Regions from separate parts of the Paenibacillus phoenicis genome, predicted to be linked through region 1. Evidence: riboswitches for the same ligand, from Rfam matches in the RefSeq annotation. Region 1 holds a riboswitch; each other region holds the start of a gene.
What was found. Region 1 has a riboswitch for cyclic di-AMP ahead of U9M73_RS13050 (TrkH family potassium uptake protein). Riboswitches for the same ligand answer to the same signal wherever they lie in the genome.

Region 1 (3,177 bases):
TGAATCGCCACAATACTGCAGCCAAAGCGCGTCCGCGGATTAATATCGCCCAGGCTCTTTTGGTCCAGGCATGCCGGGACGTTCATCTCGACGATGCTGTATTCCTTCGACAGTTCAATATAATCCAGCAGATTCGGGGTAACCAGCTGATGGGCAACACGAATCCCCATGTCGCGTTCCGGATAGATCACCCGATCCACCCCCAGCTTCTCTAGGGCCCGGCCGTGCAGAAGCGAGATCGCCTTGGCGACTACCGTTTTCATGCCCAGATCTTTGAGGAGAATGGCCGCTAGGATGCTCATTTGAATATCGTTGCCAATCGCCACGATCCCGCAATCGAAATTACGAACCCCCAGCGACTTCAGCACCTCTTCCTCTGTTGCATCGGCGACAACCGTATGCGTGAGCCGATCGCTTAATTCGTCAACGATCTCTTCATTCCGGTCGATGCCCAGAACCTCATATCCTAACTCCACCAACTCCAAGGCCAGGCTCGATCCGAAGCGCCCCAAGCCGATGACCACAAACTGCTGCTTTTTCATTTTTGCCCCATTTCCCCTTATCCAATAATGATTTTGCCTTCTGGATGGCGATACAGCTCTTTCCCCTTCCTTGGACCGATGGCATAAGCAAGCGTCAAGGGCCCCAGCCGTCCGGCAAACATCGTAAGACTGATCACAACTTTCCCAAATTCCGTCAAGTGCTCCGTTAAGCCCATCGATAATCCAACCGTTCCAAAAGCCGAAGTCGTTTCAAATAAAATGGAGAGGAAGCTTGCGTCTTCTGTGGTGGACAGAACCATCGCTACAGCAACGATGACGAACAGTGCCATCATCGTAATCGTGAGCGCCTTGAAGATCCGTTCTTGGGCCATCCGGTAACGGAACAACACCAAATCGGTTCGTCCGCGGATCATGGAGATCACCGCGCCGATGAGAATCGTAAAGGTAGTTGTCTTGATCCCGCCCCCCGTCGAGCCGGGCGAAGCCCCGATAAACATCAGGATGATTATGAAGAATTGCGTAGCCTGACGCAGCGAACCGATATCAAGGGTGACAACCCCTCCCGAACGAGGCGTAATCGATTGGAACATTGAAGCCCAGATTTTGCCGCTCCAACTGAGCGGTTCCAGCGTACGCGAGTTCGTGAATTCGAACACGAAAATGACGATCGTGCCAATCGCAATCAGCGCCCCCGTCATGGACAGCACCACTTTGGAATGAAGCGACAATTTGCGATGCTTGCGATACTCTGCCAGATCGGACAAGACAATAAAACCAAGCCCCCCGGACACGATGAGCAAGATGGAGACGATGTTAATCAAAGGATCGTTAACATAGGGGATTAAACTGCGATTTTCCCCAAACAAATCAAATCCCGCATTATTAAACATCGAAATCGAATGCCAAATCCCATAATACAGCGCCCGGCCAAACGGCATATCAAAGGCCCAGCGAATCGTGAGGAGCACCGCCGCACTGGACTCGATGATCAGGGAGTACATCAGCACCTTGCGGATTAAGCGAACGATGCCTTCCATTGAGCTCTGGTTCATCGCTTCCTGGAGCAGCAGACGGTCTTTCAGCGAGATTTTCCGTTTGAGGACAAGGGAGAACAAGGTGGCCATGGTCATAAAGCCAAGCCCCCCGATTTGTACAAGCATGATGATGACGATATGTCCAAAGGTTGAAAAATACCTTCCCGTATCCACCACAAACAGCCCCGTCACACAAGTTGCCGAGGTTGCCGTAAATAAAGCATCAATAAATGGCATCGGTTCCCCGGACGTCCCAGAGATCGGAAGCATAAGCAGCAGAGTTCCCAACAAAATGATGAGGGCAAACCCAGTCACCAATATCTGCGGCGGAGAAAGGTTAATTTTCTTGGTATGCAACGCGTTCACCTCATCATCGTTCTGAAAAAAACACAAAAGAAAAAAAGCACTGGAAATCCAATGCCTTTCGGTGTTTGGTTCCTGATGCACAGGCCTACGAGGTTAGCTGACGGATTCGGACATGCCCAGTTGCCCTATTCGCGGAACATATCCCCTTGCTGGGAGTTGAAGCTCCGTGAAATTCACCCCAAAATATACGGTTCCCCCGTTTTCATTGCGAAATTCGGCCAATCTTTTCAATTGTTTTCAATCATTTTTCGTCAAATGGATTATATCCCTTATTCCGTCCCGCCACAAAGCTCTATTTTCAAGAAAAAGACCAGAAAAGGACGAAATCAGGGAGTGGGAGGATCAACTTCGCCCCCAATCTGAGTGATGCGAGGGCTTGCCGGAGTTTTTGCCGTTTCTCGTCATTTTTGCCATCCGTCTGGCGCAGGGGGGATAGCTGTGTTATCTTTACTTTGACGTACTTGAGGGAAAAACATACCTCATAATATAAGAAGAGTACGTGTTCCCGATTTCATTCAACTTAATAACAAAGGAGTTTTGCGAGTGAGTTCCCCTTTGACGTCAAATGGCCGCCGCAGGATGAAGACCAAAAATCTGTGGCTGCTGGCCGCCCTAGGATTCATTGTGTTCGTCGCCGTTCAACTGTTTCCGACCACCGATTCGGAGTCCTTGCAGCTGCAGCAAGCAAATGAGGTGATCAGCAAACCGGAAGCAACTGCCCGTGCAAGTGAATTTGTCCAATCCGTACTTGGGATCGACCTGCCGAATCCCACGAAGGATAAAGCATTGATTACATACGAAACGCGTTCCGATCTGTTTGGTTACTTAACCAAAGCCGATCTGCTCGCCCCATACTTAAAAACGTATGACAAGCAATTTCCATATGACGTATTTCGTGTCCGTTACACGGACCCCACCGAATCGTTAAGCGCCGTGACCGTGGATGTCCATATGACCACCGGTCAAGTCGTCGGCTTCGAGGAGATCAGTTCCTCCAGCAACGCCACCAAGCAGATGATGCTTGATGTAGGATCGGAAACCACCGATTCCATGAAGGCATGGGAGGGGGATTTAACGTTAGCGGAGAAAGAAGAGCTGGCACAGCCTTACCTGAACGCCTTTGGATTTAAATCAAGCGATCTGGAGCTGGCCTCCGGTGAAGGGGATGTGGGCCTCCTCTACCATATCAATGGCTACACGTTAGGCGAATCGCAAGCGGAAATCAAGCTCAGCTTCGAATACGGCAAGGTTTCCTCGTTGGAGAGCTATTTTAC
Region 2 (3,177 bases), 2.4 Mb from region 1:
TTCCCGTACTAGGAGTGCTCCCCTTTCTGCCTGATCTGGATATCGAAGCAGAGGATTCCGTTGTCCTGGATACCTATCCTGCCCATCCAGAGCAAGCGCCAAGTAAGGAACTGGACATCGCAGTCATCCGTTACCCGCATATTTCCAACTTCACCGATTTTGATCCGTTGGCCGCCGAACCGGACGTGTCGCTACGTTATGTAAGCAAGCTGTCGGAGCTTGGGCATCCCGATGCGGTGATTTTACCGGGGACCAAGGATACGATCAGCGATCTGGAATTTTTGCGTAGGCAAGGGCTGGCGGAGGCTATTTGCAGCCTGATTGAAGAGGAGACGCGCACCCAGCTGGTCGGAATCTGCGGCGGATATCAAATGCTGGGAGAACAACTGCATGACCCCGAAGGCGTGGAGTCCAATGAACCGAGGTCTGCGTTAGGATTGGGCCTGCTCCCCTTGGCAACAACCTTCCTCTCAGGCAAAAAAACGGTACGGGTGCACGGCTATACGTGCGAGGACCAGCCGATATCGCTGCACTCTAAGAACCGCCGGCTGCCGATCTCAGGCTATGAGATTCATGCCGGCTCGACCCAGCAGCTGCGGGACACTCGTCCCTTATTTATGCTTCGGGTCAATGAGGAGCCAGTACAAGGGTCAGGGACAGCCCCGGAGTTAGAACAGGCTGAGACGCAAACACATCCGGAAGGCGCAGCCCGCGCCGATGGCAGGGTGTTTGGGACGTATCTGCACGGAGTGTTCCATAATGATGCCTGGCGACGTGCTTGGCTGGACGGACTGCGTACGAGCAAAGGGCTCGAACCTTTGGGCGTCACCTTTGTTTCTTCCTCGCGGAAGGAGGAAGCCTTCGATCGGTTAGCGGAGCAGGTTCGCAGGCATTTGCGCATGGATCTCATTTACGACATCGCCGGGATCCAAGGTAAGCTTTGACAAATCGGGTGATGTTAGGGTAGGATAAAAATACGCTTAATTTTCGATGGGTAAAGTCGAAAAGCGGGGGAACCAATCTTTTGGGGCGAATCGTTGTAGGATTAACGTAGGGAACCATCTTTCCCGAGCCCGTCAGCTAACCTCGTTTGCAGTGGATGGGTCATTTTAATATTATTTCAGTCATCAATTAATGACCCTGTTCTTTGAAGCGGGGTCTTTTTGCGTTCTGCAAGACCTTTGACCCGAGCATTCGGCGGAGTACTCGCATTCACTGCAAGTTTCGAGCTTCTTCTTTACGCATCGCACTATTAAAGGAGGAGAGGATTTATGGCTAGTCCGAAGTACATCACCGATATTGCCAAGGTGAGCCAGTTGTCCGAGCAGGAGCGGCAGGAGTTGAAACCGATTACGGACAAATTCGTTTTTCGGGTGAATGACTACTATTTGAATTTGATCGACTGGAATGATCCAGAGGACCCGATCCGCAAGTTGGTGATCCCCAATACGGGAGAGCTGAAGGAATACGGGCGTTGGGACGCTTCCGACGAAGCGGCGAACTATGTGGTGCCTGGCTGCCAGCATAAATACCGCACGACCGCGCTGCTGATCGTGTCCGAGGTTTGCGGCTCCTATTGCCGGTATTGCTTCCGTAAACGGTTGTTTCGCAACGATGTGAAGGAAGCGATGGCGGATGTCACGCCTGGCATCGAGTATATCGCCCAGCATCCGGAGATCAACAACGTCCTGTTAACCGGCGGTGACAGCTTGATTTTGGCTACAAAGAAACTGCGTTCGATTCTCGAACGGCTAAGAGCCATTGAGCATGTAAAAATCATCCGACTCGGCTCCAAAATTCCTGTTTTTAATCCTATGCGTATTTATGAAGATCCGGAATTGCTGGATCTGATTAGGGAGTTCTCCACTGTAGACCAACGGATTTATGTCATGGCGCATATCAATCATCCGCGCGAAATTACCCCTGAAGCCAAAAGAGGGTTCCAGGCGTTACACGACGCTGGGGCTATCGTGGTTAATCAAACGCCGATTCTCAAAGGCATCAATGATGATGCGGCCGTGCTTGGCGAATTGCTGGACCGCTTATCGTGGGCCGGCGTCACTCCGTACTATTTCTTTATCAATCGTCCCGTTGCCGGAAATGCTGATTTCGTGATCCCGCTGAAACGAGCATATCAACTGGTGGAGGAAGCGAAAGCCCGTACATCGGGGCTTGGCAAACGCGTGCGGCTTTCAATGAGCCATTCTTCGGGAAAAATCGAAATCCTGGCCATTGAAAACGGGCAGGCTTATCTCAAATATCATCAGTCCCGGGACGGTGAATACGGCAAATTTATGATTTTGCCTTGCCCGGATGATGCTACCTGGTTCGACGATCTGCCAGGCAGTGAAGCGTACTGGAAGAAGCCGGAATCGAAGCTGGATACGCAGTCGGATCAGCCAACGGAAGACGCTGCAAGCGCAGTGTCCATTACGGGATAAAACAAAACGTACCCTTCCGCTTCCCCGATCAGGGGAGCGTGAAGGGTACGTTTTGTTTTTAGAGTCAGATCCGGAATTTTGCGATCGACTCCTGCAGCGCCAACGCCTGCTCATGCAGCGAACGAACCGTACGCGCGTGATTTTCCATTTCGCTCAGTTGTTGCTGCGAATAGCTGCTGATTTGCTCCATGTTAGCGAGCGACTTGGCGGTAATATTGGCGGATTCCTCCACCGATGCGGTCACTTCCTCGGTACCGGCGGATACCTCTTGGGTGGATGCTGAGACCGATTGAATCGTCAAGTTCACGTTCTGAATCAGCTTAGTTAATTGTTCAAACGCCTGACCAGCTTGCTTCACCCGTTCTGTTCCGGAGACGATTTCCTCGCTGGCCCGTTGCATAGCGTTGACGGAGTTTTCCGATTCTTCTCGAATACTGAGCAGGTTCTCACCGATTTCCTCCATCGCCTGGCGGGACTGCTCAGCCAGCTTACGGACTTCTTCGGCGACGACAGCAAACCCTTTGCCGTGCTCGCCGGCCCGTGCCGCTTCGATCCCCGCATTCAGTGCCAGAATATTAATTTGCTTCGTAATTTCCGTAATGGTTACGACAACGTTTGAAATTGACTCCGAGCGATCATTCAGCGTGCGGATATGCCCCAGCGTCCGATTAGCCGCATCTTCTACATGCTGCATCTGCGTAACCGCCGTTTGTGCCAAAGTATTCCCGGCACCGGC
Region 3 (3,177 bases), 1.0 Mb from region 1:
ATTTTACCGAGGATGTTCTGGTCGATCAGAAAGTTTTGCCCCAGACTTTTTTTGAACGAAAAACCGTGCCGCTGAATGATCTCCTTCGTCCGGCGCGGTGTGGATACGTCTTCCCTTATGCTCATGGTTCTTAAACTCCTTTGCTTTCCAACTCGGCTAACGCAGCTGCAAACTCCTCGCGGCTGATGCGGAACACGGTTAACCGTTTGTAGAGCTGCTTTCCGTTACAATATCCGATACCCAACAGCTCGCCCAGCGCTTTTCGCCGCGCCGCAGCTTGCGGGTGTACGATTAACCCTGCGTTAATCAAGTCTTCCCAGGTGATTGCGGCCTCTACTCCCGGCGCTTCGCTGCGCACCCGGGACAACGCGGTGCGGATCGCCTCCGGCGAGGCTTTCTCCACCCCAATGTCGCCTTTCTTCGTAGCTTCGACCTCAGGCAGGAAAGCGTGCTTGCAGCCCGGCACCCGCGCTGCCACGATTTTACGAATCCGCTCCCCGGCATGGTCGGGGTCCGTAAAAATAATCACGCCCCGGCGTTCCTGAGCCAAAGCGATTTTCTTTAGCACGGCTTCGCCTATCGCCGAACCCCCGGTCTCAATCGTATCCGCCTCTACGGCTCGTTTAATGGCCACGGTGTCGTCTCGGCCCTCCACCACGATGACCTCTTTGATCATGGATCTGTCTTCCTTCCTGTTCTTGCTTGTCTCCACCAGAATAACAAAAAGAAGAGGATCATATCATCCTCTTCTAATCCACTGTCTTATTCATCATCCTAATACTATCTCATTCCCTCCGCATTGTAAAACGAAAGAGAACGAGATCTTAGTTCAATTCCGGCTTCGTCGGACCGATTACGTATACGGTGCGGCCCTTCTTGCGGCCGAATTTCTTAGCATCCTTCAGACTATCAAAATAGACGTCCATCTTATTTCCATCGATGGCTCCACCCGTATCCTCTGCCTTACGGAAGCCGACTCCTTCGATGTATACCCACCAACCAAGCGGAACGACGTCTTTATCAACGGCAATCGTTCTGCCTTCCGTCACGCGGGTACCCGAAGCCGTACGGGTGCCTATCCCGTCTTCTTCCGCCGAATACGCGGTTAACGTAACATTTTTCAGGATCTTTTTATATTTGAATGAGACGCCACCTTTGGTCGTCATCCCGCTGATGTTCACCGTATTTCCCTTACGGCTTATGCTGGCCGACAGGACCTCGGTAGGTTTCTTCGTGCCGACTGCGATCACCTTCGGCTGAGGGTCCTTGGAGACCTCTTTGCCGAGCCAACGCTTCGCCACGAATTTTCCGTCTTCGTAAGTTTTCTCAATGTTGTGAATGACCAGACCTTCGGTACCTTCTTGAATGACCTTCGTGGTACCTTTTAGCAGCTTGTCGTCCGACGTTTTGACCACGCTAAAGGGCACAGTCTCCTTGCTCTGCACCGTTTGCTTGCTGACCCGAACGACCTTGACATTCAGGTTCTCGGTAACTTTACTGTCCAATGCCGGGGTCACCTTGTCGTCTTCATCCAAAGTGATGCCGAGCTCGGACAATACGCCCTCTACTTTGCTTTGCGTCGTGAAGTGGACTTTCGTGGTGCCGTCCGCGGTCACATTGACCGGCTTGGCGCGTACTATGACAATGCGGTCACCGTTCTTCAGCGAGCTTTCCAGCGGGAGGGATACCGAATCCTTCGCACTGAGCTTAATCGATTGTTCCTCCAGCAGATGAGCTACACTGGATTGGGTTGTCTCCACTGACTGGACATTCCCGTCCACGATCAGGGATACTTCCTTCTGTGCCTGGCTATACAGCCAGATTAGGATGATGATGATTCCCGCGATGGCCAGAACGCCGACGAGCGCTATCTGACGTAAATTCTCATGCTTCCATCGCATTGCGTAAGACATGCTGGATGAGCGTGATTCATGGGTCTCCTCTTTGCGGAAAATGCCCATTTCTTCCGTCCTCCTTCATAGTCCCGCCGTCTAGGTCGATGCATGATAACGATTGACGCGACTACAGTTACTTTTTACAAAACGCCTAAGGTAGTCAAAAAGTCATCTTTTGATCACGAAGCAGGTCAAGAAGTGAATTCAGCATCGAATCTTGAATTCAGCCGGGCCTTCCGTTGCTCACGTACCCCCATGTACGCTGCGCTACTCAGTCCCTAGCTTCATCCAACCTTCTCGGTGCTGAAAACCTGACTTTTTGAACACTGATCTTAAATTTAATCCTAAGCGTTTTGCATCCTGATCCAGTCTCTCCTGCTTGTCGTCACCTCCTGTTTTCCAACAGTATGACGACCCTATTACTTTTATTCAAAACAAAAGAAGCCGGGAGAAAGAGTTAGAGGAACTCCTTCGTGGCTTCTTGAATGTCTTGGGTGTAATAGCTGCACGAGTGACCTCTCTTATTCGCTTACGAGGTTAGCTGTCGGGTTCGGGCGAAAGAGAGCCGCCCTTTCTCAGTACATTCGCTCATGGCGCAATGACCTTGAATTCACCCCAAAGACCCTGGAAAGAAATCAACTACGAACGCGTTAGGCTGCCGCCAACCGCAATCCGTATTGGTTCCCCCGTTCTCCGTCAAAGGAGATTCAGCGAGACTGGTTCATGGAACCAAGCATCGTATGTCTCAGTTCAAACGAACCGAATCGATACTGAAAAGATTCTATCCTGTTTCGATGCAGGTTGTAAAGGACGAATCAACCACGTTTTTTTAAAAAAATGGTTAAAAAAATGTAATGACCTTGTTTTTGAGGGTTAAAAAGCATTAATCTTTCCGGAATCCTCTTTATTTCATCCGTTTTGCTCTCAAATTCTCGGGATTCCAAATCGTTCCAATGCATTTCGAGTGGTAATTTCCGCGATTTCCTCAAAAGTGACCCCCTTGAGCTCGGCCGCCATTTCCGCGACCAAGCGGACGTGAGCGGACTCATTCCGTTTACCACGATAAGGATGTGGTGTTAAATATGGGGAATCCGTTTCAATCAGCAATCGGTCCATCGGCGTCTTGGCCAACACTTCTTTTGGCTGTTTTGCATTTTTAAACGTAATCGGCCCGCCAAACGACAAATGAAATCCCAAATCTAGACACATTTTGGCAATTTCCCAACTGCCGGAGAAAGAGTGCATCACGCCTCCAACTTCATTGGCTTTCTCTTCCCGAAGG
Region 4 (3,177 bases), 200 kb from region 1:
TCATATAATCTGGCTGAATTCCACACATGTATCTGTTCTCCTATCGCTTTTAATATGAACCATCGAGCCACTTTATATACTACAATACGTAGTTTTAAAACGAAAAAGAAAACGGCTTTTATGTGCAGCCGTTAAATAACATGATGACAGCAAACGTGATGAATACACTAAAAGATATAACCATAGGGGGGATATCCATCATTGGAATTTTGATATGAGAACTCGGTTCAATTAATTTTTGTATCCGATAATTGATGGGATCATCCGCAAATCCAACCCCGATGGGTAATCGTTGATGATTTGAACTCGCACATTTATATAACACACTACCCAAAGCATATGGGGACCCCATGTGCATCATGGCATATTGATCGGCATCGATCTCCATCCAAACATGAATGAAATAATGCATTTTTTTAAAAATCGGTACAAAAGGAAGACTGTCTTTTATGATATTTATGATTAACGAACGAAGAGGATCGAATTTTTTTAGATGAGCGTATTCATGCAGCAATACCGCTGTAATCTCTTCTTGATCGAAACATGCCAGCATCTTGGTAGAAATGACAATTCTCGGTCGAACAAATCCATAAGTTAAAGCGAATAGTGAATGGTCTTTAATAACAATAATTTTTCCATTAAATTGTTGAAATGTTCTATTTATCGCTTCCGTTAACAAAATATCCGATTTGAATCGAACCTCTTTATTCCACTGTTTTTTTAGATTTACTTGTTTGAACAAGATGTAAAAAAATGTTAGAAGGCTGTATATAATAACGATATTCAATCCTATTAATATGAACTGGTGTATCATTGTGCTCTCTCCTAGAGCAGAAAGGCAATACTCCAATATTCCCCATTGGATGGAATATCCCCAAATTTCATGCAACATATAAATTGCCATATTAATCCATAGGAGTAATCCAATAGCGATCATCAAGAAAAAAATGATGTCATGCTTTTTAATGGTTATCATGACGGTCTTTTTTCCATTCATTTAAACGTGATTCTAATAACTTCATCAACTGAGGATCGGCCTGCTGCATCGCGTCGACCATATGATTTACCATCAAGTCCCCGTAGTCGTGAATTAAACCTACCGTAACAGTTTTCGTTTGTTCGGTAATAAATTCCTCCTTGCTTTGTACAGGTTCAAAATAACTCTGCCTGGCTCTCCCCTTCCCTATTGTTGTTTTCTTCAGATGCCCTTTTTCAATCAAGCGATTCATCACCGTCATCACAGCATTGAAAGATAAATCATCCTCCAGAAGAGACTGAACTTCTTTAATTGTTATTCTATTATGTTCCCAAATAATCTCCATGATTTGAGCTTCTAGTGAGCCAAAAAAGCGATTTAGCCCCTCCTCGTTTAAATACATCCGTTTAACAGACATGCTTTCACCCTTTCATCCTATACTACATATTGTAGTTAATAAACTTTCATTGGTCAATTTACAAAAATAATCATCCTCCTTGGATGATTATTTTTGCAAAACATAAGGACAAGCCGATAATTTCTTACAGCTTGTCCTTTTTATAGTTATTCTTGACCAATCATTTTAAGATAACTCTGCTCACTCACAACACGCCTTGCAGTAACATACCGCTCTTTATAATAAGATTCTGACAAACTGCTTATTCTTACACCTTTACTACTTGAAGAGTGTGCAAACTTATTGTCGCCGATATAGATGCCTGCATGAGAAATACCCTTCCCATCCGTATTAAAAAATACCAAATCTCCAGTTCGAAGTTTGTCCTGATCCACCGGAGTTCCCTCTTTTGCCTGGCTTTTTGACGTACGAGGCAAATCCAAATTGAACTTATCAAAAACATATAAAATAAAACCCGAGCAATCAAAACCGGCTACTGTTGTACCTCCATACAAGTAAGGAGTCCCCACCACTTTATCTACTTCATTTTCAAGTTTGGCCGAACTAGCAAAGGAACTGGTAGCGCTCGCTGAAAAAATAAGTGCTGCACCTAATGTCGATAAGATCAATTTTCTCAAATATGTAGTCTCCCTTCGATGCCTACGGAGTTAGCTGAGGGTTCGGTAGAAGGTTCCCTATATTCTTTTTACGAAAAGAATAATTCACCCAAAATTGGTTCCCCCGTTTTCTGTTAAGAAATTCGGCAAAAATTAATTTTTTGTAACCCTACATAATGTAGTCTATTTTCTGTTATTTTGTCAATCCTTATTTTTATAGAAGTACAAAAAATGTAATATGAATGTTTAATCACTTACTGAGGGCTTTCGGAAGCTATTAGAAATGTCGAAACAGATGATTTTTATAAAAATAAGAACGTATCGAAAATTGACATTATCAATATACCATATTTATACTACTGCTTGTAGGGTTACAAGATTTTAATTATTTAGTTACCGTTCTTACATAGTGTATATGTCCTTTATAAGATGAAATTAAGAATGCCATAGCCTCTTCTACAATATGTCCATGTTGGAATAAGAACAGGGAAGGTGGTGATTAAAATATCACATAGAGGTTAAATTAAATACTTAAAAATAACAAATTATGCGAAGGAGCAAGATCATGAATAACAATCATAAACATGATCAAAGCGATCATTCCCGTCGTTCTTCTGAACATCAACATAAAGAACAGCACCACGAACCCAACGAACACCAACATCACCAACATGATGAGCATGAGCAACATCAGCATGTAAGACACGAGGATCATCATCAGCATGATGAGCACCAACATGGAAACCATGTTATGCACGCTGGCGGACATGATCATTCCGGCCATCATGGGCATATGGTTGAAGATTTTAAGAAACGTTTCTATATATCCTTAATTATCACGATTCCGATCCTAATCATTTCCCCAATGATTCAAATGTTCATGGGCGTAAGCTGGCGATTTCCGGGGGATACATACCTTCTGTTCCTCTTGTCCTCATTTGTCTTCTTCTATGGGGGCTGGCCTTTTATTAAAGGGGCTAAGGATGAACTTTCCGTAAAAAACCCGGGCATGATGACTCTCATCTGTCTCGCCATCGTTGTTGCGTATGTTTACAGTACAAGCTCTACTTTCGGACTCACCACGACAGACTTTTTCTGGGAGCTTGCCACGTTAATCGACATTATGCTACTCGGGCATTGGATTGAGATGAAGTCCATCATGGGGGCCACTAAAGCTTTAGAGGAGC

Region 2: another riboswitch for cyclic di-AMP. It lies ahead of U9M73_RS01585 (KamA family radical SAM protein); the one in region 1 lies ahead of U9M73_RS13050 (TrkH family potassium uptake protein).
Region 3: another riboswitch for cyclic di-AMP. It lies ahead of U9M73_RS17975 (resuscitation-promoting factor); the one in region 1 lies ahead of U9M73_RS13050 (TrkH family potassium uptake protein).
Region 4: another riboswitch for cyclic di-AMP. It lies ahead of U9M73_RS12005 (C40 family peptidase); the one in region 1 lies ahead of U9M73_RS13050 (TrkH family potassium uptake protein).

The regions. Positions count from the first base shown of each region.
Region 1 covers NZ_JAYERP010000001.1:2,755,998-2,759,174, forward strand. The annotation lists gene U9M73_RS13045 (potassium channel family protein) at 1-542, opposite strand, end outside; gene U9M73_RS13050 (TrkH family potassium uptake protein) at 560-1,903, opposite strand; cyclic di-AMP (ydaO/yuaA leader) riboswitch at 1,971-2,133, opposite strand; gene U9M73_RS13055 (CPBP family intramembrane glutamic endopeptidase) at 2,483-3,177, shown strand, end outside.
Region 2 covers NZ_JAYERP010000001.1:360,678-363,854, forward strand. The annotation lists gene U9M73_RS01580 (cobyric acid synthase) at 1-944, shown strand, start outside; cyclic di-AMP (ydaO/yuaA leader) riboswitch at 968-1,110, shown strand; gene U9M73_RS01585 (KamA family radical SAM protein) at 1,272-2,441, shown strand; gene U9M73_RS01590 (methyl-accepting chemotaxis protein) at 2,506-3,177, opposite strand, start outside.
Region 3 covers NZ_JAYERP010000001.1:3,780,128-3,783,304, reverse strand. The annotation lists gene rsmA (16S rRNA (adenine(1518)-N(6)/adenine(1519)-N(6))-dimethyltransferase RsmA) at 1-125, opposite strand, end outside; gene rnmV (ribonuclease M5) at 131-676, opposite strand; gene U9M73_RS17975 (resuscitation-promoting factor) at 825-1,961, opposite strand; cyclic di-AMP (ydaO/yuaA leader) riboswitch at 2,407-2,618, opposite strand; gene U9M73_RS17970 (TatD family hydrolase) at 2,820-3,177, opposite strand, start outside.
Region 4 covers NZ_JAYERP010000001.1:2,552,306-2,555,482, forward strand. The annotation lists gene U9M73_RS11995 (M56 family metallopeptidase) at 119-976, opposite strand; gene U9M73_RS12000 (BlaI/MecI/CopY family transcriptional regulator) at 963-1,394, opposite strand; gene U9M73_RS12005 (C40 family peptidase) at 1,541-2,011, opposite strand; cyclic di-AMP (ydaO/yuaA leader) riboswitch at 2,016-2,149, opposite strand; gene U9M73_RS12010 (copper-translocating P-type ATPase) at 2,556-3,177, shown strand, end outside.